Regions from separate parts of the Micromonospora sp. NPDC050784 genome, predicted to be linked through region 3. Evidence: riboswitches for the same ligand, from Rfam matches in the RefSeq annotation. Region 3 holds a riboswitch; each other region holds the start of a gene.
The links. Region 3 has a riboswitch for cyclic di-AMP ahead of ACIBD9_RS02650 (coiled-coil domain-containing protein). Riboswitches for the same ligand answer to the same signal wherever they lie in the genome.
Positions count from the first base shown of each region.

Region 1: it holds a riboswitch for cyclic di-AMP, as region 3 does, so the genes downstream of both, ACIBD9_RS10440 (coiled-coil domain-containing protein) here and ACIBD9_RS02650 (coiled-coil domain-containing protein) in region 3, are expected to answer to the same signal.
Region 2: it holds a riboswitch for cyclic di-AMP, as region 3 does, so the genes downstream of both, ACIBD9_RS31270 (NlpC/P60 family protein) here and ACIBD9_RS02650 (coiled-coil domain-containing protein) in region 3, are expected to answer to the same signal.
Region 4: it holds a riboswitch for cyclic di-AMP, as region 3 does, so the genes downstream of both, ACIBD9_RS25855 (C39 family peptidase) here and ACIBD9_RS02650 (coiled-coil domain-containing protein) in region 3, are expected to answer to the same signal.

Region 1 covers NZ_JBITGG010000006.1:131,214-136,702, forward strand. Annotated here, with positions in the region: gene ACIBD9_RS10430 (SRPBCC family protein) at 1-301, shown strand, start outside; gene ACIBD9_RS10435 (hypothetical protein) at 422-931, opposite strand; gene ACIBD9_RS10440 (coiled-coil domain-containing protein) at 1,073-2,137, opposite strand; cyclic di-AMP (ydaO/yuaA leader) riboswitch at 2,143-2,274, opposite strand; gene ACIBD9_RS10445 (cation diffusion facilitator family transporter) at 2,418-3,335, opposite strand; gene ACIBD9_RS10450 (HelD family protein) at 3,442-5,489, opposite strand, start outside.
Region 2 covers NZ_JBITGG010000035.1:3,006-8,494, reverse strand. Annotated here, with positions in the region: gene ACIBD9_RS31280 (pyridoxamine 5'-phosphate oxidase family protein) at 48-605, opposite strand; gene dcd (dCTP deaminase) at 705-1,283, shown strand; gene ACIBD9_RS31270 (NlpC/P60 family protein) at 1,357-2,397, opposite strand; cyclic di-AMP (ydaO/yuaA leader) riboswitch at 2,411-2,546, opposite strand; gene ACIBD9_RS31265 (N-acetylmuramoyl-L-alanine amidase) at 2,782-4,764, shown strand; gene ACIBD9_RS31260 (NlpC/P60 family protein) at 4,820-5,489, opposite strand, start outside.
Region 3 covers NZ_JBITGG010000002.1:44,520-50,008, reverse strand. Annotated here, with positions in the region: gene ACIBD9_RS02655 (carbonic anhydrase) at 1-396, shown strand, start outside; gene ACIBD9_RS02650 (coiled-coil domain-containing protein) at 453-1,472, opposite strand; cyclic di-AMP (ydaO/yuaA leader) riboswitch at 1,477-1,607, opposite strand; gene ACIBD9_RS02645 (YibE/F family protein) at 1,774-3,144, opposite strand; gene ACIBD9_RS02640 (metal-sensitive transcriptional regulator) at 3,444-3,740, opposite strand; gene ACIBD9_RS02635 (heavy-metal-associated domain-containing protein) at 3,836-4,045, shown strand; gene ACIBD9_RS02630 (hypothetical protein) at 4,059-5,006, shown strand; gene ACIBD9_RS02625 (heavy metal translocating P-type ATPase) at 5,019-5,489, shown strand, end outside.
Region 4 covers NZ_JBITGG010000022.1:10,633-16,121, forward strand. Annotated here, with positions in the region: gene ACIBD9_RS25850 (alpha/beta fold hydrolase) at 1-405, opposite strand, end outside; gene ACIBD9_RS25855 (C39 family peptidase) at 539-1,381, opposite strand; cyclic di-AMP (ydaO/yuaA leader) riboswitch at 1,615-1,756, opposite strand; gene ACIBD9_RS25860 (hypothetical protein) at 2,041-2,811, opposite strand; gene ACIBD9_RS25865 (hypothetical protein) at 2,943-3,365, opposite strand; gene ACIBD9_RS25870 (acyltransferase family protein) at 3,459-4,694, opposite strand; gene ACIBD9_RS25875 (glycosyltransferase family 2 protein) at 4,994-5,489, shown strand, end outside.

The sequences.
Region 1 (5,489 bases), on a different contig from region 3:
CAACGACCGGTTGGCGGCCGGCCCGCTACGCTTCCGGACGACCTACCACGCGGACGTGCTGATCAGCGAGGCCGACGAGATCGTCATGGTGGCCCGCCAGTGGCCAGCCACCACCGTGCGCAACCACACCCGACTGCGCGCCGAGGCGGACGGCCTAGTCCGCATCGACGTCGAGATCACCCTGACCGCGCCGACGCCGCTGTTCCGCTACGCGTTCCGCCAGGCCCGAGCCGCTCACCTCGCCCTCGCCACCCGGCTGGGCGCGGCCCTAGACCGCACCAGCAACCCCCCGCCCACCTGACCCGCCGCCCCGAGGGCGTGCGGCCCCACCGCGCCGATCTTGCAGTTTCGGTTGTCGGTATCAGTGAGATGCCCCAAATGTCGGCACAGCAAATGCAAGATCGCGGGGCAGGGCGGGCACCTAGGTCGTGGTTGCAGCGCGATCACGGTTCGTGCGGGTGGTTCGGGCGGCGGGGCGTCGGCCCCACGGCTTGTAGGTGGACAGCACCGTCGCGATGATCATCAGGCTGGTCGACACCGCCGGCGCGATGACGAGGTCGGCGCGATCGCGTGCGGGCAGGGCCGCGCCGACCGCCCCGGCGTGGCGCAGGTTCGGCAGGAGCAGGAACAGCACCAGCCCGACCATCACCGTGGTGAGCACGAGCTTGACCATCACCCAGCGGTGGCGCAGCAGGCCCCACGGGGTGAGCAGCGAGCTGGCGACTCCGATCAGCCAGACCAGGACGCTCAGCGGCGCGAACAGCACCGTGCCGACCAGGGCCGTGACCGGATAGACCACCGCCGGGTCGGCGCCCCGCTGCACCGCGATGCCGAGGGTGAGCAGCACCAGATCGGTGCCGAGCCAGCCGAGCGAGGTGACGAGGTGCAGGGCGAGCAGGGCCTTGCGGGTAGTGGGTCGGATCCGAGGCATACCGCGATGCTGCCCGCCGACGCCGGCCGGGTCGTCCGACGAGCGACGACATCAGGGGTACGCCCGGCGACGTAGCCCGGCCCCGGACGCACGTGATGCCTGTGAGTCATCACGATGACTCACAGGCATCACGACCGTGGGTCAGTAGACCGACAGGTGTACGTGGTTGGTGTGGTCGGTCGACGGGGTGCCGTGCGCCCCGCTGTACGACTTCCACCCGCTGCTGGGCAGCCAGATCTGCTTGTACCAAATCACGTAGAGCACGGCGAGCCGGTCCGCGTTGCGGATGAAGTACGCGGCCAGGTTGTTGCCGTAGGTCTTGTCGCCACCGGTGGCGGCTCCACCGAAGCCGCCCTTCTGTGCCGCGAAATCGCAGGCCCGGCCCTTCGGGTGTTCACCGGAGCCGCTGGGGCGGTGGCACGAGACGTACCGGGTGAAGCCCGCGGCCTTGGCCTGGTTGAGGGCGTGCAGGGTACGTGGGGTGATGCAGCCGCTGGCCGGCGTGGGGTCGTTGACGCTGCACGACTCGGAGGGCCAGGAGCCGTCGGAGTTGCGCGGCGCGGCTGTCGCGTTGGCGCTGGAGGTGCCCCGGTTGGAGCCGGTGTCGGCGGTGGTCTGCGGCTTGGGCGCGGTGGCCACGGTCAGGGCCCGTTCGGCCTGTTCCTTGCGCTTGGCCATCACCGCGACCTGCTTGCGTTGTTCGTTGATCTCGCCGTCCAGGGCGACCCGGGTGCGGTTGGCCTGGTCCTTGCTCTTCAGCAGGTCGCGCAGCACCCTGTCCTCGTTGGCGGCCACCGCGTCGAGCGCGGCGGCCCGGTCCATGAAGCCTTCGGGAGTGTTGCTGTTGAGCAGCGCCGACATCGCGCCGAGCCGGCCGGTGCGGTACGCCACTTCGGCAATCTCGCCGACCTTGCCGCTGCGCTGGTCGATCTCGACCTCGATGGTCTTCAGCTGGGTGGCGAGCTGCCGTTGCCGTTGTACGGAGGTGTCCAGGGCGCGCTTCGCGTCCAGGTAGCCCTTGCTGGCCGCCTCGAGTTGGGCGCGCAACGTCGGGGTGCCGCCCTCCTCGTCGGAGTCGGGTGCGGCGGCCCGCAGGCCGGTCGGGGGAGCGGCCGAGGCGGTGCCGGCCGGAAGCGCGACGCCGAGGGCGAACATCGCGACGATCAGGGCCGCCAGTCGGGCGGCGGGTGGTCGTGCTGGTGCCACTGCGCATGTCCTTCCGTCAGCCGCCGACCGGGTTAGCTGACGGGTTCGGGACGGAAGATCCCTACCGCTGACGCGGATGCACCCCAGAAACATGGTTCCCCGGTTCGCCCAGCTGGGCGATTAGGCGGCGACCACCACCGGCGCCGGGAGGGCGCCGCCTGGTGGAGGCCGGGACCGAGCCTACCGGTGCCGGTGGGGCGGCTGCAGCCATTGTGACGGACGGTGCGTGCGTCAGCACGGAAAATTACCACAAAGTCGAGCAATGCTCCGAAAAGGCCCGTCACCACTCGATGGAGCCACACGCTCCGGAGGCGGCGCCGGGCTCGATCTGCAACGTCGCGTGCTCGATGCGGAAGTCGTCGTGCAGGGCCGTACGCGCCGCGGTGAGCACGGCGCCCACCTCCGCGCCGGGTGCCATGGTCAGGTGCGCGGAGGCCACCTCCATGCCCGAGGTGAGCGTCCAGACGTGCAGGTCGTGCACCTCGACGACACCGGGGACCGCGGCCAGTCGGTCGTGCACGGCGGTCACCTGGAGGTGCTCCGGGGCGGCCTGCACCAGGATGCGGATGGCGGCGCGGGCCAGCCTCCAGGTGCGCGGCAGGATGAACACGCCGATGGCGACCGCGACCAGGGGGTCCGCCCACCACCAGTCGGTGACGCTGATGAGCAGCGCCGCACCGATGACGCCGAGCGAGCCGAGCAGGTCGCCGAGCACCTCCAGGTAGGCGCCCTGGATGTTGATGCTCTCCCGGGCCCCGGCGCGCAGCAGGGCGAAGGCGGCGATGTTCGCGAGCAGGCCGAGCACGGCCACCGCGAGCATCGGACCGGCGATGACCTGGTGCGGGTCGCCGAACCGGCGGATCGCCTCGATCACGACGTAGATCGCGACGCCGGAGAGCAGGACGGCGTTGGCCAGCGCGGCGAGCACCTCGAGCCGGTAGAGGCCGAAGGTGCGCTGCGGGTCGCCGGTGGCCCGGCGGGTCGCCGTGATCGCGGCGAGCGCCATCCCGATGCCGAGCACGTCGGTGAACATGTGCCCGGCGTCGGAGAGCAGGGCGAGCGAGCCGGTGTGCAGGGCGGCCACCGCCTCGACCACCATCAGGGTGGCGAGCAGACCGAATGCCGCCCAGAGGCGACCCCGGTGCTGGTGTGCGGCATTGGCGACGGACCCATGGTGGTGGTCATGACCTGCGCCCACGAGAACCACCTTCCGCCGCTGGTCGGGACCCGGTCAAATGTATGCTCACATCGCTATGTATGCAAGTGTACGGGCAGCGCCTTCCGCCGGCGGCGGTCCGCGCAGGTCAGCCGGTCGGGTCGATCGTGGTGAGCCGCTGGGTGGCCCGGGAGAGCGCCACGTACAGGGTGCGTACCCCGGCGCCCGGATCCGCCCGGATCTCGCTCGGGGCGACCAGCACCACCCCGTCGTACTCCATGCCCTTGGCCTCCAGGCTGGTCACCACCTGCAACCTCGGCGCGCCGAGCGCGCCGAGCCAACCGGCGACCTCGTCCCGGCGGGGGACCGGCGTGATCACCCCGACCGTGCCCTCCACCTCGGCCAGCAGGCCGGCGGCGGCCTCCACGGTCGCGGTCTCCAACCCCGTCGCGGGCACCACCAGCTCGACCGGCTCGACCCCGGTGGAGCGGACGGCGGTCGGCAGCGGCAGGTCCGGGTAGAGCCGACGGATCTCCGCCGCCGCCACCGCGAAGACCTCCGCCGAGTTGCGGTAGTTCGTGGTGAGCGTGAAGTCGTGCCGCTTGCGCCGGCCCAGCGCCTGGTCGCGGGCTCGGGTCAGCTCCTCCGGATCGCCGGTCCACGCGGTCTGCGCGGGGTCGCCCACCACGGTCCAGGAGGCCAGCCGGCCGCGGCGACCGATCATCCGCCACTGCATCGGCGAGACGTCCTGCGCCTCGTCCACCACCACGTGCGCGTACTCCCGGTAGTCCTCCGGGCGCTCGCGGGCCGCCGCGCGGGCGGCCCGCTGCCGCTCGCCGAGGGTGCTCAGCTCGCGGACGCCACCGGCGAGCTGGAACGGGTCGCGTCGCGCCTTGGCCGGCTGCGCGGGCTTGCCGAGCAGCGCGTCCAACTCGTCCAGCAGCGCCACGTCGGCGATGGTCAGCCCGGCCGAGTCCAGGTTCCGGTACGCGGCGTCGAGCAGCCGGATCTCCGCCGAGGAGAGGATTCCCCCGGCGTACCGGCGCAGCCGGTCCGGCTGCGCCAGCCAACCGAGCACGTGCCGGGGGTGCAGCCGAGGCCACCACGCCTTGAGGAACTCCCGGAACTCCGGCCGCTCGGCGATCTCCGCCTCGAAGGCCGGCTGCTCCGGCAGTCGACCGCTGCTCAGCTCGCGGGCCTGCGCCCAGAGCGCGGCGAACACCCCGTCGAAACCGGCCCGGCGCACCTCGTTGCGCCGCGCGCCGCGTTGCAGCGCGCGGTCCCGGATCCGATCCAGCGCGGCCCGGTCCAGCCGCAGCAGGGTGCCCCGGTAGAGCAGCCGTAGCTCACCCGGGCCGCCCGGCACCGCGTCGCGGGCCGCCCGCTCCAGCACCCGGCGCATCCGCAGCGAGCCCTTCACCGCCGCCACCTCGGGCGGGTCGGGGCGGGTGGCGGTCATTCCCGGGAAGAGGGTGCCCAGCGAGTGCAGGGTCGCGGTGTCCTCACCGAGCGACGGCAGCACCGAGCCGATGTACTCGACGAAGACCGACGACGGGCCGACCACCAGGATGCCGCCGCCCGCGTAGCGGCTGCGGTCGGAGTACAACAGGAACGCGGCCCGGTGCAGGGCGACCGCGGTCTTGCCGGTGCCCGGACCGCCCGCGACGATCGTCACCCCGGAACCGGGAGAGCGGATCGCCTCGTCCTGCTCCCGCTGGATGGTCGCCACGATGTCGCGCATGCCCCGGCCGGTGGCCTTGGACAGGGTGGCCAGCAACGCGCCGTCACCGACGACAGTCATCCCCTCCGGGGCGGCGGTCGGGTCCAGCAGGTCGTCCTCGATCCGGGTGACCCGCTCGGCGCGGGACTGGATCGTGCGCCGCCGCACCACGTCCAGCGGCTGTGCCGGGGTGGCCTGGTAGAAGGCGGCGGCGGCCGGCGCGCGCCAGTCGACGACCAGCGTGACGGCGTTCTCGTCGCGGATCCCGAGTCGCCCGACGTGCAGCACCTGGCGGTCGCGCAGGTCCAGCCGGCCGAAGACCAACCCCTCGTGCTCGGCGTCCAGGGTGTGCCGCCGCTGCGCCGCGTGGAAGACCAGCGCGTCGCGCTCGACCAGAGCACCGTGCGTACCCACCCGCGCCATCCGGTAGCCGTCGCGCTCGGCGCGGACGGCCGACTGCCGCAGCTCGGCCAGTC
Region 2 (5,489 bases), on a different contig from region 3:
CCGGCCCCGTCACGACGGGGCCGGCACCGATGATCTTCCGGTCGTGGTCAGGCCGCCGTGCACTGGACGTCACGGCTGAGGCGGGTCGGGCGCGCCTGCGGGACGGCGAGGGGCACGGCCCCCGCCGGCGGGGCGTTTGGGTCGAGCCAGACCCGGACGGCCGGCCGACCCGGCGCGAGGCCCGGAATGCCCGCGATGTGCTGCTCGCGGCGGGTGAGCATGGCCACGTCGACGGTGAACTCGAAGAGCCGCCAGTCGACCTGCGGCTCGGCCCGGGCGCTCTGCGCCAACTGCGCCACCCGGACCGGATCGGTCACCGGACGGGCGCGCCCCGCCACGTACGCCTCGTCGTCGCTCTCCTCGGCGGGGAACGAGTGCAGCGCGTAACGGCCGTCACGTTCGAGGTCGCGGCGCTTGGGCGAGTCGATGATGAAGCAGAACAGCCCCTCGGCGCTGATGACCGGGGAGACCGGATGGACGCGGGGCCCGCCGTCGGCACGGACCGTGGCCAGATAGCCGAAGCCCGGCCCGTACTGCTGGAGGAGAACGCGGATCCCGTCGGCGAGTCGGGGCTCGTCGGCGGCGAATTCGGACCAGGAAGCCATGTGGGCATTCTATCGAACAAATGTACGAGCAGCGACCTCGACGCGCTGGTCACCGGCACCGAATCCGGCCACTTTTGGCAGCGCGGCTATGGTGGTCCGATGCTGCTCTCCGACCGCGACCTGGTCTCCGAGATCAAGGCCGGCACGCTGGGCCTGGAGCCGTTCGAGCCCACCCTGGTCCAACCGTCCAGCATCGACGTCCGACTCGACCGGCTGTTCCGGGTCTTCAACAACCACCTCTACACCCACATCGACCCCGCCATGCAGCAGGACGACCTGACGTCGGTGGTCGAGGTCCCCGACGGCGAGCCGTTCGTGCTGCACCCGGGGGAGTTCGTGCTCGCCTCGACGCTGGAGGTCATCTCGCTGGGCGACCAGCTCGCTGGCCGCCTGGAGGGCAAGAGCTCCCTGGGCCGGCTCGGGCTGCTCACGCACTCCACCGCCGGTTTCATCGACCCGGGCTTCTCCGGTCATGTGACGCTGGAACTCTCGAACGTGGCGAACCTGCCGATCACCCTGTGGCCGGGCATGAAGATCGGGCAGCTCTGCATCTTCCGGCTCTCGTCGCCGGCCGAGCACCCGTACGGCTCGGTGGTCTACGGCTCGCGCTACCAGGGCCAGCGGGGGCCGACGCCCAGCCGCGCCTGGCAGCACTGGCGCACCTGGCCCACCCGCTGAGGCCGATCCGCTAGAACCAGGACGACGAGGGCCCGCCGCGACGAATCGCGACGGGCCCTCCGGTCACCCGGGGTCAGCCTGGGCGGCCGTAGCTGTGGATCGGGCCGTCGTCGACCTTCTTCATCTTGACCGGTTGACCGGCCTGCGAGGCGTGCACCACCCAGCCGTCGCCGACGTACATGCCGACGTGGTGGATGTCGCTGTAGTAGAAGACCAGGTCGCCGGGGCGCAGGTCGCCCCTGCTGACGTTCTTCGTGACGCGGCTCTGCGCGGCGGCGTTGTGCGGCAGCGACACGCCGGCCTTCGCCCAGGCGGCCAGCATGAGCCCGGAGCAGTCGTACGAGTTCGGACCCTCGGCACCCCAGACGTAGGGCTTGCCGATCTGCGCGCATGCGAACTTGACCGCGGTGCCCGCGGCGCCACCGGGGTAGCTGCCCGGGCAGGGCGCCGGGCGCAGCGGACCGCCGCCGCCGTTGCCGTACACCTTGAGGCGCAGCTTCTGCAGGCGGTCGATCTCCTCGTTGATCTGCTTCTTCTTCGCCGCCAGCTGAGCTTCGGTGCGGGTCAGCTGGGCCACCATCTCGTCCAGCGGCGCCTTCTGCGCGGCCAGCTGGTCGCGCAGGTCGGCCACCTGGCGTACGTCCTTCTGCTGGTTGTGCGCGAAGCGGTCGAGCATCTCCAGCTGGCCGACCACCTCGCTGGGCGACCGGCTGCCCAGCACCGCGTTGACGGTCGAGACGTTCTCGCCCTTGTAGGCGCGTACGGCCAGGGCGCTTACCTTGTCCATCGCGGCGTCGACCTGGCGCTCCAACGGAGTGATCCGGGCGGCGAGCGCGTCGGCCTGCTTGCGCTTCGCAGCGAGGTCGGTGCGGGTGGCGTTGTGCCGTTCGATGATCGGTTCGAGTTTGTTCCAGTCGGCGTCGATCTGGCGCTCGATCTCGGCGACGGACGGGTCGGCGTGGGCCGCCGTGGCACTGCCGGTCAGGACGACGGCGATGCCGGCCAGCGCGGCGAGTGCGGTGGTGAAGCGGGACCAGCGTGGGCGCGGCACGATCGACGCCGGGCCGGCTGATGCCGACCGCTCGGACGACGGCCGCGGGGCATGGAGTGCCACCGGGGTTCCGTACTCCTTCTTCCTGACCGCCTACCGGGTTAGCTGACGGGTTCGGGCGGGAAGTCGGCGCCCTACCGCAGTGGTTGCGGATTCACCCCGAGGGACCTGGGTCCCCGGTTCGCTCGGAAACGACTCGGCGGTGTCGGTCCGTTACCGCCCGGGCTGGGCGGAGCTGCTGTCGGGCCGACGAATGACCAGAGTAGAGACGCTTGTTACCGATCCGCAACCCGTGCGGCCGTGACACTCCGTACCGATTGGACGAGGCCACTGACCGTGTGTGAAGAATTCTTTCCGCGCGCTTCGATAGATGGAAAGGTATTGACGTGACCTCCCGGGCGGCGCGATGGTGACCTGACCTCACTCCGAGAGAATCTAGGGGGTTCGATGCACCATCCAACCCTGTCGACCGGCTGGCGCGCACTGCTCGCCGCCACCGTGGTCGCCGCCGCGACCACGGTGCCAATCTCCGTCGGCCCGGCCGCCGCCGCACCCACCACCAACCGCCAGCAGCAGTACGCCGCCGCGGCCACCGAGTACGGCGTACCGACCGTGGTGCTGCTCGGCGTCTCCTACCTGGAGTCGCGCTGGGACACCAACGCCGGCACACCGAGCACCAGTGGCGGCTACGGCCCGATGCACCTGACCGACGCTCGGCACGTGGCCGCTCTCCCCGGGGGCGGTCACCACGACGCCGGTGCCGAGGACCCACGCGGCGACGACTCCCGTCCCGCCCGGGTGCCCGCGCCCCGGCCGGTCGAGGCCCCCGCGCCGTCCACCGCCGCGTTGCAGACCGTGGACGCCGCCGCCTCGCTGACCGGCGCCACCCCTGAGGCACTGCGCACCGACGCGGGCCTCAACATCCGGGGTGGGGCCGCGCTGCTGGGCGCGTACCAGAAAGATCTGGGCGCGCCGGTGGGCGCGGACACCGACCCGGCGGCCTGGTACGGCGCGGTGGCACGCTACTCGGGCGCGGACAGCGCCGACGCCGCGGCGGCCTTCGCCGACGAGGTCTTCACCACCGTCGGCGCGGGCGCGTCGCGGGTGACCGACGACGGCCAGCGGGTCACCCTGCCGGCCAGCGCGGTGCGGCCCGAGCGTTCCTGGTTGGACCGGCTGGGCCTGCGCCGGCTGGCCCGCCCGGACGGGGTGGAGTGCCCCAGCACCATCTCCTGCGAGTGGATCCCGGCGCCCTACGAGGCGTTCGGCGACGGGGACTACGGCAACCACGACCTCTCCGACCGCCCCGCCCGGCAGAAGATCGAGTACATCGTCATCCACGACACCGAGGCGAGTTGGGCGACGACCCTGCAACTCGTCCAGGATCCGACCTACGTGAGCTGGCACTACTCGCTGCGCTCGGTCGACGGGCACATCGCCCAGCACGTGAAGACCAAGGACGTCGGCTGGCACGCCGGCAACTGGTACGTCAACGCGAAGTCGATCGGTCTGGAGCACGAGGGCTTCGCGGCGCAGGGCACCTGGTACACCGAGGCGATGTACCGGACCTCGGCGAAGCTGGTGCGGCACCTGGCGCTGCGGCTGGGCATCCCACTGGACCGCCAGCACATCATCGGCCACGACAACGTGCCCGGCACCACCGCCTCGACCGTGCGGGGGATGCACTGGGATCCGGGCCCGTACTGGGACTGGACGCACTACTTCGACCTGCTGCACGCGCCTCGACTGGACACCGGCACCCCGGCCACCGGGCTGGTCCGGATCGACCCGGACTACGCCACCAACCAGCCGGCGTTCATCGGCTGCGTCACCGCGGGCGTGCCCTGCGCGCCGCGCGGCTCCTCGGCGGTGGTGCTGCGCAGCGCGCCGTCCGCGGACGCGCCGCTGGTCAACGACATCGCGCTCCGCCCGGACGGCACCCCGAACACGATGGTCGTGTCGGACCACGGGGCCCGGGCATCCGCCGGGCAGACGTACGCGCTGGCCGGGCGGCAGGGTGACTGGACGGCGATCTGGTACCTCGGGCAGCGGGCCTGGTTCCACAACCCGGCGTCCGCGCCGACCGCCAGTTGGACCGTCGGCGTGGTGGCCACGCCGAAGCCCGGACGGACCACCATTCCGGTCTACGGACGGGCCTACCCGGAGCAGGCGGCGTACCCGGAGGGCGTGCCCTACCAGGCGATCTCGCCGCTGCAGTACACCCTGGCCGCCGGGCAGCGGTACGCCGTCGGCGCGGTGCTGGCCGGCGAGTACTACCGGGCCAGTACGTTCGACGGCTCCTCGCCCGGCGACTGGACGGTGATTCGCGGCAAGAACCGCTACGCGCAGATCCAGTTCGGCCACCGGATCATGTACGTCGACCTCGCCGACGTACAGCTGTTGCCGTCCCCGGTGGGCGCGCCCCGCTGAGAACCACGACGGCCCCCGGTCGGTGACCGGGGGCCGTCGTGTTGCGCGAGGTGGATCAGCCGGGTCTGCGGAAACCGGCGATCGGCATGGTGGTGATGCTGGACACCTGCACCGGCTTGCCGGCACGTGGCGCGTGCACCATCTGGTTGTTGCCCAGATACAGCCCGACGTGACTCAGGCCGGAGAAGAAGAAGACCAGGTCGCCGGGGCGGGCGTCCGCCCGGGAGACGGCCTTGCCCTCGTTCCACTGGTCACCCGTGTGGTGGGTGAGGTAGATCCCGGCCGCCTTGTAGGCGTACTGGGTCAGCCCCGAGCAGTCGAACGAGTTCGGGCCGGTGGCACCCCAGACGTACGGCTTGCCGACCTTGCCGCAGGCGGTCCTGATCGCGGTGCGGGCCGCCGCGCTGACCACTCCGTTGATGGTCGGGCAGGCCGCGGTCACCACCGTGGTCTTCGGCATCGACGCCTCGAGCTGCTTGATCTCGCCGTCGATCTGCTTCTTCTTCGCCGCCAGCTCGTTCTGCTGCCGCGTCTGGGTGACGATCAGCGCGTCCAGCTTCTGCTTCTCGCCGTCGTACTTCGCCCGGACGGCCAGCACACCCTCGACCTCCTTGCGCTCCTGCGAAGCGAGCCGGTCGAGGATGGTGAGCTGCTCGGTGAGCGTGTCCGGCTTGGCGCTGACCAGCAGCGCGCCGATGTCGTGCGACGGGCCCGAGATGTAGTAG
Region 3 (5,489 bases):
GGCACTCCGCTGGTGGTGGTGCTCGGTCACGACTCGTGCGGTGCGGTGCAGGCGGCCCGGGAGGCCGCCGCCACCGGTACCGCGCCGAGTGGGCATCTGCGCGCCGTGGTCGACGCCGTGCTGCCCAGCCTGCGTCGGGCCGATGCCGAGGGCGTGGATGACATCGACGGCATCGTCGACATCCACATCGCACAGACCGTCGAGACGTTGCTCGGGCAGTCTTCCGTGCTGGCCGACGAGGTGGCGCGGGGGCGGTGCGCGGTGGTGGGGGTGTCCTACCGGCTGGCCGCCGGGGCGGTGCGTCAGGTGGCCGCCGTGCCGGCTGGCTTCGCGACGCTGGACACCCCGGCCGGATCGTCCGAGTCGACCGACCCGGCCGCGCCTGCCACCGTCTGACGCGACGAGGGCCGCTCCGCGTCACGCGGAACGGCCCTCAACGGTGATCGTGCGGGTCAGAGCAGCGACATGTGGACGTGGTCGGTGTGGTTCGACGGCCCGCTGTACGAACTCCAGCCGGTGGCCGGGAACCAGATCTGCCGGTTCCAGATGACGTAGTAGATGCCGAGCCGGTCGGCGTTACGGATGAGGAACGCGGCGACGTTGTTGCCGTACGTCCGAGTGTCCTCGTTGTGCCACGGGGAGAAGCCGCTCTTCTGCAGCGACCAGTCGCAGGCGCGGCCCTTCGGGTGCTCCCACGGCCCGCCGGGGCGGTAGCAGCCGACGAACCGGTTGAAGCCGGCCCGCTTGACCTCCTTGTACGCGTGCAGCGTGCGCGGCGTGATGCAGCCGGACGTGGTGGGGTCGTTCTCGCTGCACGACTGGGGCTTCCAGTCACCGTCGGCCGTGCGACCCGGGCCGATCTTCGCGACCGGTGAGGTGGCGTCCACCAGGCCGCCGGTGAAGCCCTTTCCACCGACGAGGGAGAGCGCCTTGTCGGCCTCGCTCTTCCGCTTGGCCATCAGGGCGGTCTGCTTCTGCTGCTCCCGGACCTCCGTGTCGAGGGCCAGCTTCGCCTGCTCGGCGCGGGCCTTCACCTCGTTGACCTCGGAGAGCTTCTTCTCGTTGACCATGTTCATCTCGTCGAGCATCCCGGCGCGCCGGACGAACGAGTCGGGAGCTTCGCTCTCCAGCAGCATCGCGACCGCGCCGATCCGGCCGGTCCGGTACGCCTGGGCGGCGATCTGCCCGACCTGCGGAGCCAACGCGTCCAGGTCGGCCTTGGCCCGGTCGACCTCTGCGGCCAACTCGCCCTGCCGCTTCTTTGACTTGTCCAGCTTGGACTTGGCTGCGGAGTAGTCGCGGTTGGCCTGCTCGATGACGTCGTTGAGCAACTTGGGTTCGCCGTCCTCCTCGTGCCCGGACGGTGTGGGGGTCGTCGGGGCGGCGTGGGCCGGGAGGGGCCCGGCGAGCACGGTCAGTGCGGCGATCACGGCCACCACGGGTGTCATCCAGCGGCGTAGGGGTGCCGTCACAATGTTCCCTTCCGTCGACCGCCGACCGGGTTAGCTGACGGGTTCGGGGCGGAAGTGGCCCCTACCGCTGACGCGGATTCACCCCAGGTACCTGGGTCCCCGGCTCGCCGGCTGGCGATTGGGCGGTGGCACCGCAGGCGCCGCTTCGCGCCTTCATCGGTAACCGGCAGCGAGGTTACCCGAGAGTCGACCGGGTGAGCTACGCCTGGATGCCGACCAAAAGCGTCATTTCGCCATAGCGTTGAGTGACCAGTGACGCGGTTCTCAGGGTGGATGCCCGATCTGGTCACGCTGAGGAGTGTCACCATGCCGTATCCGTGCTCCTGTTCGACTCCGGCCACCGGTCGGTGGCCTCGGATGGGGGTGCGGGCCGCGTCCGGTCCGGCTCGTCGGAGCCGGCCTTCCGCGGTGAGCTGAGTGCGGCCAGTGCCTCGGTGCGGTCCGGCTGGGGCCGGGGCGCGGGAGCGTCGGTGGACGGCGTGGCCTCGGTGCGCCCGGCGGCGGTCACCACCGCGGCCAGCCCGGTGGTCAGCGGTACGGCGGCGATCAGACCGAGGGTGGCGACCGCGCTGCGGACGATCTCCTGCGCGAGGAACTCACTGGTGAGGATCTGCCCGATCGGCCGCGAGTCGGCGGTGAGCAGGAGCAGCAGGGGCAGTGACGCGCCCGCGTACGCCAGCACGATGGTGTTGACAGTGGAGGCGATGTGCGCGCGGCCGACCCGGGTGGCCGCCCGGTACAGCTGCAACCGGGTCAGCCCGGGGTTGGCGTTGGCCAGCTCGGTGACGGTGGCCGCCTGGGTGACCGTCACGTCGTCGAGCACCCCGAGCGATCCGATGATGATCCCGGCGAGCAGTAGACCGTGCAGGTCCACGTCGCCCTGGAACATCGACAGGGTGGTGGCGTCTTCGCTGCCGAAGCCGGTGAGGTGGGTCGCGGCCGTGGCGATGGTGGCGAGCACGCCGGTCAGCACCAGGCTGCCCAGGGTGCCGAGCACCGCGACCGAGGTCTGCGCGGTGACCCCGTGCGTCAGATAGAGCACCACGAACATGATCAGGGCCGCGCCGACCACCGCCACCAGCAGTGGCGACCTGCCGGCGCCGATGCCCGGCAACACGAAGGTGAGCAGGATGGCGAAGCTGGCGGCCAGCCCGGCGAGCGCGGCCAGGCCCCGCCACCGACCGAACGCGACGATCGCGGCCGCGAAGACCACCGCCAGCCACACCATCGGGGTGCCGCGTTGGTGCTCGGCGATGTTCCAGTTGCTGGTGGTGGGATCGGTCGGATCGGCCAGCTCGACCAGGATGACCTCGTCACCGACCTCGACCCGGGGCGCGCCAGGCCCGTCGGGCACCGGTGTCCGTACCTGTTGGCCGGCGGCCGGCCCGTCGTCCACCCGGACGTCGACCGTGCCGCACCGCCCGTCGCCGACCCTCGGTGTGCCCTCGGGAACCGACGGCACCGGCGGGCACGGCTCACTCACCACCCGGGTGACCGTGCCCGGGTAGCGCGGCACGTCCGCACCACCATCGGTCTGCGGTGACCCGCCGCGCGGCCAGAGCAGCGCCGCGGCGAGCACGGTGGCGACGAAGAGGGGTACCACCGTCACGACGAGGATCCGTCGCACCCGTGGTGGGGCGGACGGCGCGGGGTGAGTGTGGTCGGCGGCCAAGGCGAGAACTCCCAACGATCCGGTGCGGGGTACGGGTCAGCGTGCCGGGCGGTTCACCGTTTCGGTGGAAACGCTGCGGACGGCGCGGCGGATCGCTGCCTGATCACCACTTGATCACGGACGGTCAGTGCTCGGCCCGGTCGGCCGGGGGCGACGCCACATCGCGGCGGCGCCGGTGCCCGACTGTGCAGCGGCATACGGAGGGCCATCGTGGGAGATGCTAGCCAGCCCAACCGAGGGTCGCAGGTCGTGGCGGAGTGTCGGGCGGCCGAACCGCCCGCGTGGGGGACCCCGGCCCGTCAGCCGCGCTTCATGAGCCGGCCGACCGCCGCCATCATCTCGGTGGCCATCTCGTCGGCCCGACCCTCGGCGGCGCCCTCGTGCATGCAGTGCCGGGCGTGCCCGTCGAGCAGCCCCAGGGCCACCTTGTCGAGGGCGGCCTGGATCGCGGAGATCTGGGTGAGCACGTCGATGCAGTAGCGGTCGTCGTCGACCATCTTCTCGATGCCCCGGACCTGCCCCTCAACGCGGCGGAGCCGCGCGAGCAGCTGGTCCTTGCTGGCGGTGTATCCGCGGATCGGGGTGGGTGCGGTCATGTCGACCAGGATAGCGTACCCCCAGGGGGTATGGTACGGTCGTGTCCGGATGAGATACCCCCACCGGGTACCCGTACCGTAAAGGAGACGCTCCGATGGTCAACACGACGTATCAGGTGCAGGGCATGACCTGTGGGCACTGCGTCAGCGCGGTCAGCGCCGAGGTCAGCGCCATCGCGGGCGTGCGTGACGTCCAGGTCGACCTCGCCGCCGGCCGGGTCACCGTCAGCAGCGACCAGCCGCTGGACACCGCGGTTGTCCGGGCCGCCGTCGACGAGGCCGGCTACGACCTCGTCGACGCGTGATCGGCGGGCCGGCGTGCGTACGGTGACGAGACTGGCCGGGTTCGCCGTCGGCCTGGCGGCGGTCTTCGGCGCGACCTACGGGGTCGGCCGGGTCGTCGACCGCACCCCGGTGGTCGAGGGCCGGCACGACGGCGCCGCCGCCCATGCGACTGGCGAGCACCACGAGACTGCCGCCCGGCTTCCCGGCGGCCTGCTCGTCTCCGACCGGGGCTACACCCTCGAACGGGTCGACTCCCCGGCCGACGAGTTCGCCTTCCGGATCGCCGGCCCGGACGGCCGCCCGGTCACCCGGTACGAGGTGGCGCACGACAAGCTGATGCACCTGATCGTCGCCCGGCGGGACCTCTCCGGCTTCCGCCACGTCCACCCCGAGCTCGCCCCGGACGGCACCTGGCGGGTCGACACCCCGCTGGCCGGCCCCGGGCAGTGGCGGGCGTTCGCCGACTTCACCCCGACCGGAGGCGAGCCGCTGACCCTCGGCGTGGACGTGACCGTTCCCGGTGAGCTGACCGAACGGCCGTTGCCCGCCCCGGCGACCAGCACCACCGTCGACGACTACACGGTCACCCTGACCGGAGCGCCGCAGCCCGGCCGCACGTCGTCGCTGACCCTGACCGTCAGCCGCAACGGGCGACCGGTCACCGACCTGGAGCCCTACCTGGGCGCGTACGGGCACCTGGTGGCGCTGCGCCGGGGTGATCTGGCGTACCTGCACGTGCACCCGGACGGCATGCCCGGCGATGGGCGCACCCGGCCCGGTCCGGCCGTCACCTTCCTCGCCGAGGTGCCCTCGGCGGGCAGCTACCGGCTCTACCTCGACTTCCAACACGGCGGGCGGGTGCACACCGCCGAGTTCACGGTGGTCGCCGGCGCCGCACCGACCGGAACAGCCCCCACCCCGAGCGGACCCGCGCCGACCGGCGGGGCCGACCACGGCACCCCCGGGCACGGACACAACTGACGGGACCAGACGATGACCACCACCAGCAGACCGCTGCCCGAGGCACCCAACCGGATCGAGTTGGCGATCGGCGGGATGACCTGCGCCGCGTGCGCCGCCCGGATCGAGAAGAAGCTCAACCGGATGGACGGGGTGAGCGCCACCGTCAACTACGCCACCGAGAAGGCGACCGTCCGGTACGCCGACGGCGTCACGCCGGACGACCTGATCGGGACCGTGCAGAAGACCGGCTACACGGCGGCGCTGCCGGCCCCGCCCAGCGCGGAAGCTCCGGTGGACCCGTTGCGGGCGCCGCGTACCCGGCTCTGGGTCTCGGTGGCCCTGAGCGTGCCGGTGGTCCTGCTGGCGATGGTCCCGGCCTGGCAGTTCGACTACTGGCAGTGGCTGTCGCTGACCCTGGCCGCCCCGGTGGTGGTCTGGGGTGGGCTGCCGTTCCACCGGGCCGCCTGGACCAACCTGCGGCACGGCGCGGCCACCATGGAC
Region 4 (5,489 bases), on a different contig from region 3:
GGCGAACCAGCTCACCGGGCGGGCGGCGACCTCGGCGGCGCGGGTCAGCTCCGCGGGTGACCAGAGCGCCTTGATGCCCAGCCCGACCACCGCGTCCACAGGCGTCCCGGCGTCGCGGGCGGCCAGCGCCAGGCCAACCACCCCACCCAGTGAGTGCCCGAGCACGACCAACCGGTCGTCGGGGGCGAGGGCCTGCGCGATCCGCTGGGCGAAACCCGCGAAGGAGTACGACGGCAGCGGCGGCGCCCAGCCGTGGCCGGCGAGGTCCGGTGCCAGCCACCGCCCGGGCCAATGCTGCTCAAGGTACGGCGCCCAGGGCAACCACACGTCCCCGGTCGCCCCCATGCCGTGCAGCAGCAGCAGGACCGGCCTACGGCCGGCGTGACCACCCGATGTCTCCACCACGGCCGCAGTCTCCCACGGTTCACGGCCCGGTACGAGAGCCGTCGATGACGGCGTACGACGGACCGCGCGGACAAACGCCGCGGGCGCCGGCCCCTTGTGGGAGACGGCGCCCGCGGCGGTCAGGGTGCCCGGGTCAGGCGGAGTAGCCCCGGCTGGTGATCCAGTTGGCCAGGTCGATGGTGGTGATCCAGTACGACGGGTCGGCCGGGTTCGCCGAGTCGGCGATCCGTACGGTACGACCGTTGTCCTTGTAGCCCACGACGGCGATGTAGTGCCCGCCGCCGTAGGAGTGCCAGCCGCCGTCGGTGTCGGTGGCGTCCCCGACGACGTTGGCCACCACACCCCGGCCGTCGGTGATGGCGTTCACCACGTCGGCCTGGAGGCGGTCCATCTGCGCCGGGCTGGGCGCGCCGGGGAACATCCGGGTCCGGTACGGGGAGCCCTTCACCTCGGCGTTGAGCACCCGGGTGGTGTCCTCGGCCGAGTTCGTGCCCATCTCGGTGGTGCCCAGCTCGGCGCCGAGCTCCTCCTGGGTGCGGTCGATGCCGGCGGCGCTGAGCGCGTTCCGGGTGGCCGCCGGGCCGCAGTTGTAGTAGGTGTTCTGCGCCTCGTAGTCGTAGTCGAGCACCTTGGTCGCCGGGGGCTTCGGGCGCTCCGGCTTCCGGGTCAGGTCCGGGTTGCTGCTGGCCTTGGCGGCGGGGGCGCTGGTGGCCGGGGCGGCCGTGGTCGGCGCGGCGCTGGCCGAGGGGGACGCGTCCCGAGCCTCGCCGCGGGAGGCGGCGACGTCGCTGCGCATCTCGGCGACAGTGGTCGCGGTGCGCTGGCCGGCCGGGGCGTCGTCGGCAGTGGTGAGCAGGGCGCCGGTGGTGGTGGCGATCGCGAGGGCCGCGGCGGAGGCGGCGACGATCTGGTACGGACGCTCGGTGGCGAGGCGGCGGAGCTGACGCTGCAGGGTGTGCTTCACGGGGTCCTCCACGGATCGGGGGGAGAGCGGCACACCGGGGCCGGACCGGTATCCGGGCAGGCGCCAACGCACGGACCGTGGTCCGCGGATGGTGAACCGCTCAGGGGAACGCCCGGCGTGGCCGGGCGGGGAAGGCGATGACCCGGGGGGTCAGCTCACCGTCACTGGACGAGTGAGCGGGGGCACCGCCGCGCCGTGGAGGCGAGGGAACAACCGAGGGGTGGAAAGGTGCTGCACGAGGATGGGACTCCTTCCGACACCGCCTACCGGGTTAGCTGACGGATTCGGGCGGGAAGATCGCCCTACCGCGGGCCGTGGCTCGCGGATTCACCCCGGACTTACTGATGGGTCCCCGGTTCGTTGATCACGATTGAGCGGGTCGATGCGGCGTCGCGTCTTGCGATCGGTTACCGCACCGGACGGGACGACACTACTGGTCGCTCCACGCCCTGCCAAGCCAGGTTCACCTGCGTAAACCCCAATTGGCGCGACAATTTCTGCGCGTATTGCCGATGATGTGACTCGATGGGACAACCGGTTACGGCGACGCCTGCGGGCGACAACCGGACAGGCCGCGAAGAACGCGGCCATAATCGCGGGAACAATGCCGTCGATCGCGCCGACCGTCCGATTTCGCTATTGCGTGACCGGCCTCACATCACGGATCGGGCTCAACCCGCCCGGGCCGGGCGCCACCGTGCCACGACGGCGGGACGCATCGCCCCGGCCACCGTCCGGCGAGCGGGCACCGGGGTCGGGCGCAGCCGGGCTGCCGCCGTGTACGCCTCCTCGGCGAGGGTACGAGCCGACTCGGCGGCCAACTCCGCGTCGCGCCAGGCGGCCCGCTCACGGTCGGCGGCCACCCGGTAGTCGGCCAGCCGCGCATCCCGGACCACCCGGCTGACCAGCACCTCCTGCTCGACCGGGTGCCGCCGGGGATCCCAGCCACGCCGGTGCCCGAACACGTCGCCGAGCTGCGCCATGCTCAGGTCGCCCCGCCAGTACGCCGCCATCGCCGCGCGGTGCAGATAGCGTTCCCGGGCGGCGTACTCGGCGGGGGTGTGCGGGGTCTGCGGGGTGGGCAGCGCCCCGGCGCCCGCGAAACGACGCGCGACGGTGTCCGCCTCGTCGTACCCGATCCAGGCCCGCTCCAGCTGATCCTGAGCGGCCAGCCAGGCGGCACGTCGCCGCCGGGCGGTGGTGGCCGCGCCGGCCGCGGCGACGGCCACCTCCTCGGCGTAGCGGCGACTGTCGACGGCCTCGGCGGCGGCCAACTCCCGGGCGGTGGGCGCGGCCGGGGGCGGATCGTCCGTGGGCCGGTCCTGTTCCGGGCGGGCGGCCAGCACGGTGAGCAGGCCCAGGGTCAGCAGGAACAGCGTCGACCAGATGGCGGCGGCCCGCGGCACCTCGGTCACGAACTGGTAGAAGACGACGGTCTCCATGGTCGGCACCTCGGGGAGAGAGCAGTGCGATGGGAGCCGCGCCGGCAGCGGGCCACGGTGGGCCACGGGCCGGCGGGGTGGGAAGCGGGTGGGTCGACAGGGCGCGGAGACGGGACGGTCGTCCCGGTGGCTCAGCGCCCGGGTGGGGCCCGGGAGGCCCGACCGCTCGCACCGTCGACGAGGGGCAGCCGGTCAGACCCGGCCACGCGGACCGGCAGCGGGCCGGCCGTGACGGTGCCCTGATCGCCGGGGAGCGCCACCGGCGTGTCGACCGACCAGGCCGGCACCGACTCCTCGGCGGCCTCCGGCGGTATCGCCGCAGCCGGGCGCGCCGCACCGTGCGCCCCGGCGTGCCGATAGGAGGCGGCTGGCGGCACGGCAGCGACGGAGGCCGGCACCGCGCTCGGCGTTGGCACCGGGCTGGGCGTCGACGCGGCGGCCGTGGCCGGGCCTGCGCCGAGCGCCAGGGCCGCGACGACGGCGAGGCTGGTCAGCACCCGCGTCGCCCAGCGCGCCACCCACCACAGCGGACAGGTGAACGCAACCGGAAGCACGTCCCCACGCTACCGTCGCGCCGACCCGGGCGCACCGACCACGGGCGTGTCGGAGCACGCCGCGCCGCCCCCGTCTGACCAGGGTGGACGCTGTCAGCGCCTGTCGACGTACGTTGATCGACCGCCGGCCTGACCGACCTCCTCGGCGGCCCCGCGGGCCTCGGCTCGGGTGCTGCTCGCGGGGTCTCGGGCGGCGTCGTCGCCGACGGTGCGCTGTCGGGGGACGGGTGCCGGACGGGCCGCACGGCGCGGCGCGAGCCGGCGCATCATCGGGGTCTCGACGAAGCGGTGCAGCAGCCCCGCGAGGATCAGGTTCGTCACCAGGAAGCCGAGCACCACGGCCGGGCCGCGCCAGCCCGCGAAGCCGATCCCCCAGGTTCCGCTCCAGCGCAACACGCTCGTCATCACCAGCACGTGCACCAGATAGAAGGCGAACGAGACCTCACCGAGCCAGACCAGCGGCCGGGACCGCCACGGCGAGCGCCGACCCCGCACGTCCGCGTCCGCGGCGGCGGCGATCACCAACAGGTACGCGACCGCGAGCAGCGTGGTCCACAGCTCGGCGCGGATCCACTGCGCGGCCGCCACCCAGGTGACCAGGAAGATCCCGCTGGCCACGGTCAGACCGGGGCCGCGCCAGAGCCCCCGGCGCATCAACTCGGCCGCCACCGCGCCCAACCAGAACTCCAGCGACCGTACCGGCGGGAAGATCTGGGTGAACCACCACCGACTCACCTCCGGCACCAACTCCTGCGCCGGCCAGAGCGCGAGGATCAGCAGCGGCAGCGCGACGATCAGCGTCCAGAGCACCTTCGGCCGGGCCCGGCGCAGCAGCGGCAGGGCCAGCGGCAGACAGAGGTAGAAGAAGAACTCGCAGGAGAGCGACCAGCTGACGGTGTTGATGCTGTAGAACCAGCCCGGCCGGGGGTCCCACGCCTGCAACAGCAGCAGGTTCTCCAGCGCCGCCGCCGGTAGGACCGGGTCGGCGAACCACGCCGCGACCGCCAGCGTCGCCGCCCACAGCACCAGGTGGTTGGGGTAGATCTTGGCGATCCGTCGCCGCCAAAAAGTACGCCGGGAGTCGCCCGGACGGGCCGACCAGACCAGCACGAAACCGCTGAGGATGAAGAAGAACTGCACCCCGGAGAGGCCCAGGGTGAACAGCGCGTCGACCACGGCCTTGTAGTCCGGCTCGGCGATGATCCGCATGGTGCCGGCGTGAAAGCCGAAGACCAGCAGGGCGGCGATCCACCGCAGCCCGGTCAGCGAGGGCAGCCGGGCCGGTGCGGGTGCGGGCCGGGCGGCCGACACCGCGGCGACGCTCGTCATGCCGGGATCCCGACGCTCGGCAGGGTCACCAGCACGGTCGTATCCTCCTCGGCGCGGCGTCGGACGGCGCGACGGCGACGCCCGCGACGACCCGGCAGGGCCGCACCGAGGCACCCTACCGGGTCACTCCCGGGTGAACCGGACGCGTCCCACCCGCCCCACGAGCCCGCGTTCCCCGGACCGGGGAACCACCCGCCGGTCGGCGTTAACCTTCTGCTGGGCGGGAGTTCAGAGATTCCACCATCGGCGGCAACGTCAGGTTCCGGGGCCGGCCACCCGGGTCGTCGAAGGTGGCGGACGTGGTCAATGAGCCGACGCACGCACCGCTGCTGAGCATCGTCGTGCCCGTGTACGGCGTCGAGGCGTACCTGTACCAGTGCCTCGAGTCGATCCGGGCCGACATCCCGGCCGGCGAATCGGACGCGGTCGAGCTGATCGCCGTCGACGACGCCTCCCCCGACGGCTGCGGCACGATGCTCGACTCGTACGCGGTCGGCCGCGACGGCGTCCGCGTCGTGCACCTGAGCAGCAACGTGGGTCTGGGGCTGGCCCGCAACGCCGGGCTCGACGTGGCCACCGGCCGGTACGTCTGGTTCGTCGACAGCGACGACTGGTTGCCGCCGGGCACCATCGCGGCCGTGCTGGACCGGCTGCGCCAGCACCAGCCCGACGTGCTGATGCTCGACCACCTGCGGGTGCACGAGGACGGCCGGCGCGAGGTCGACGCGAGCAGCCCGCTGCTGCACGGAATTCCCGGCGTCACCCGGCTGGCCGACCAGCCGCAACTGCTGCGGG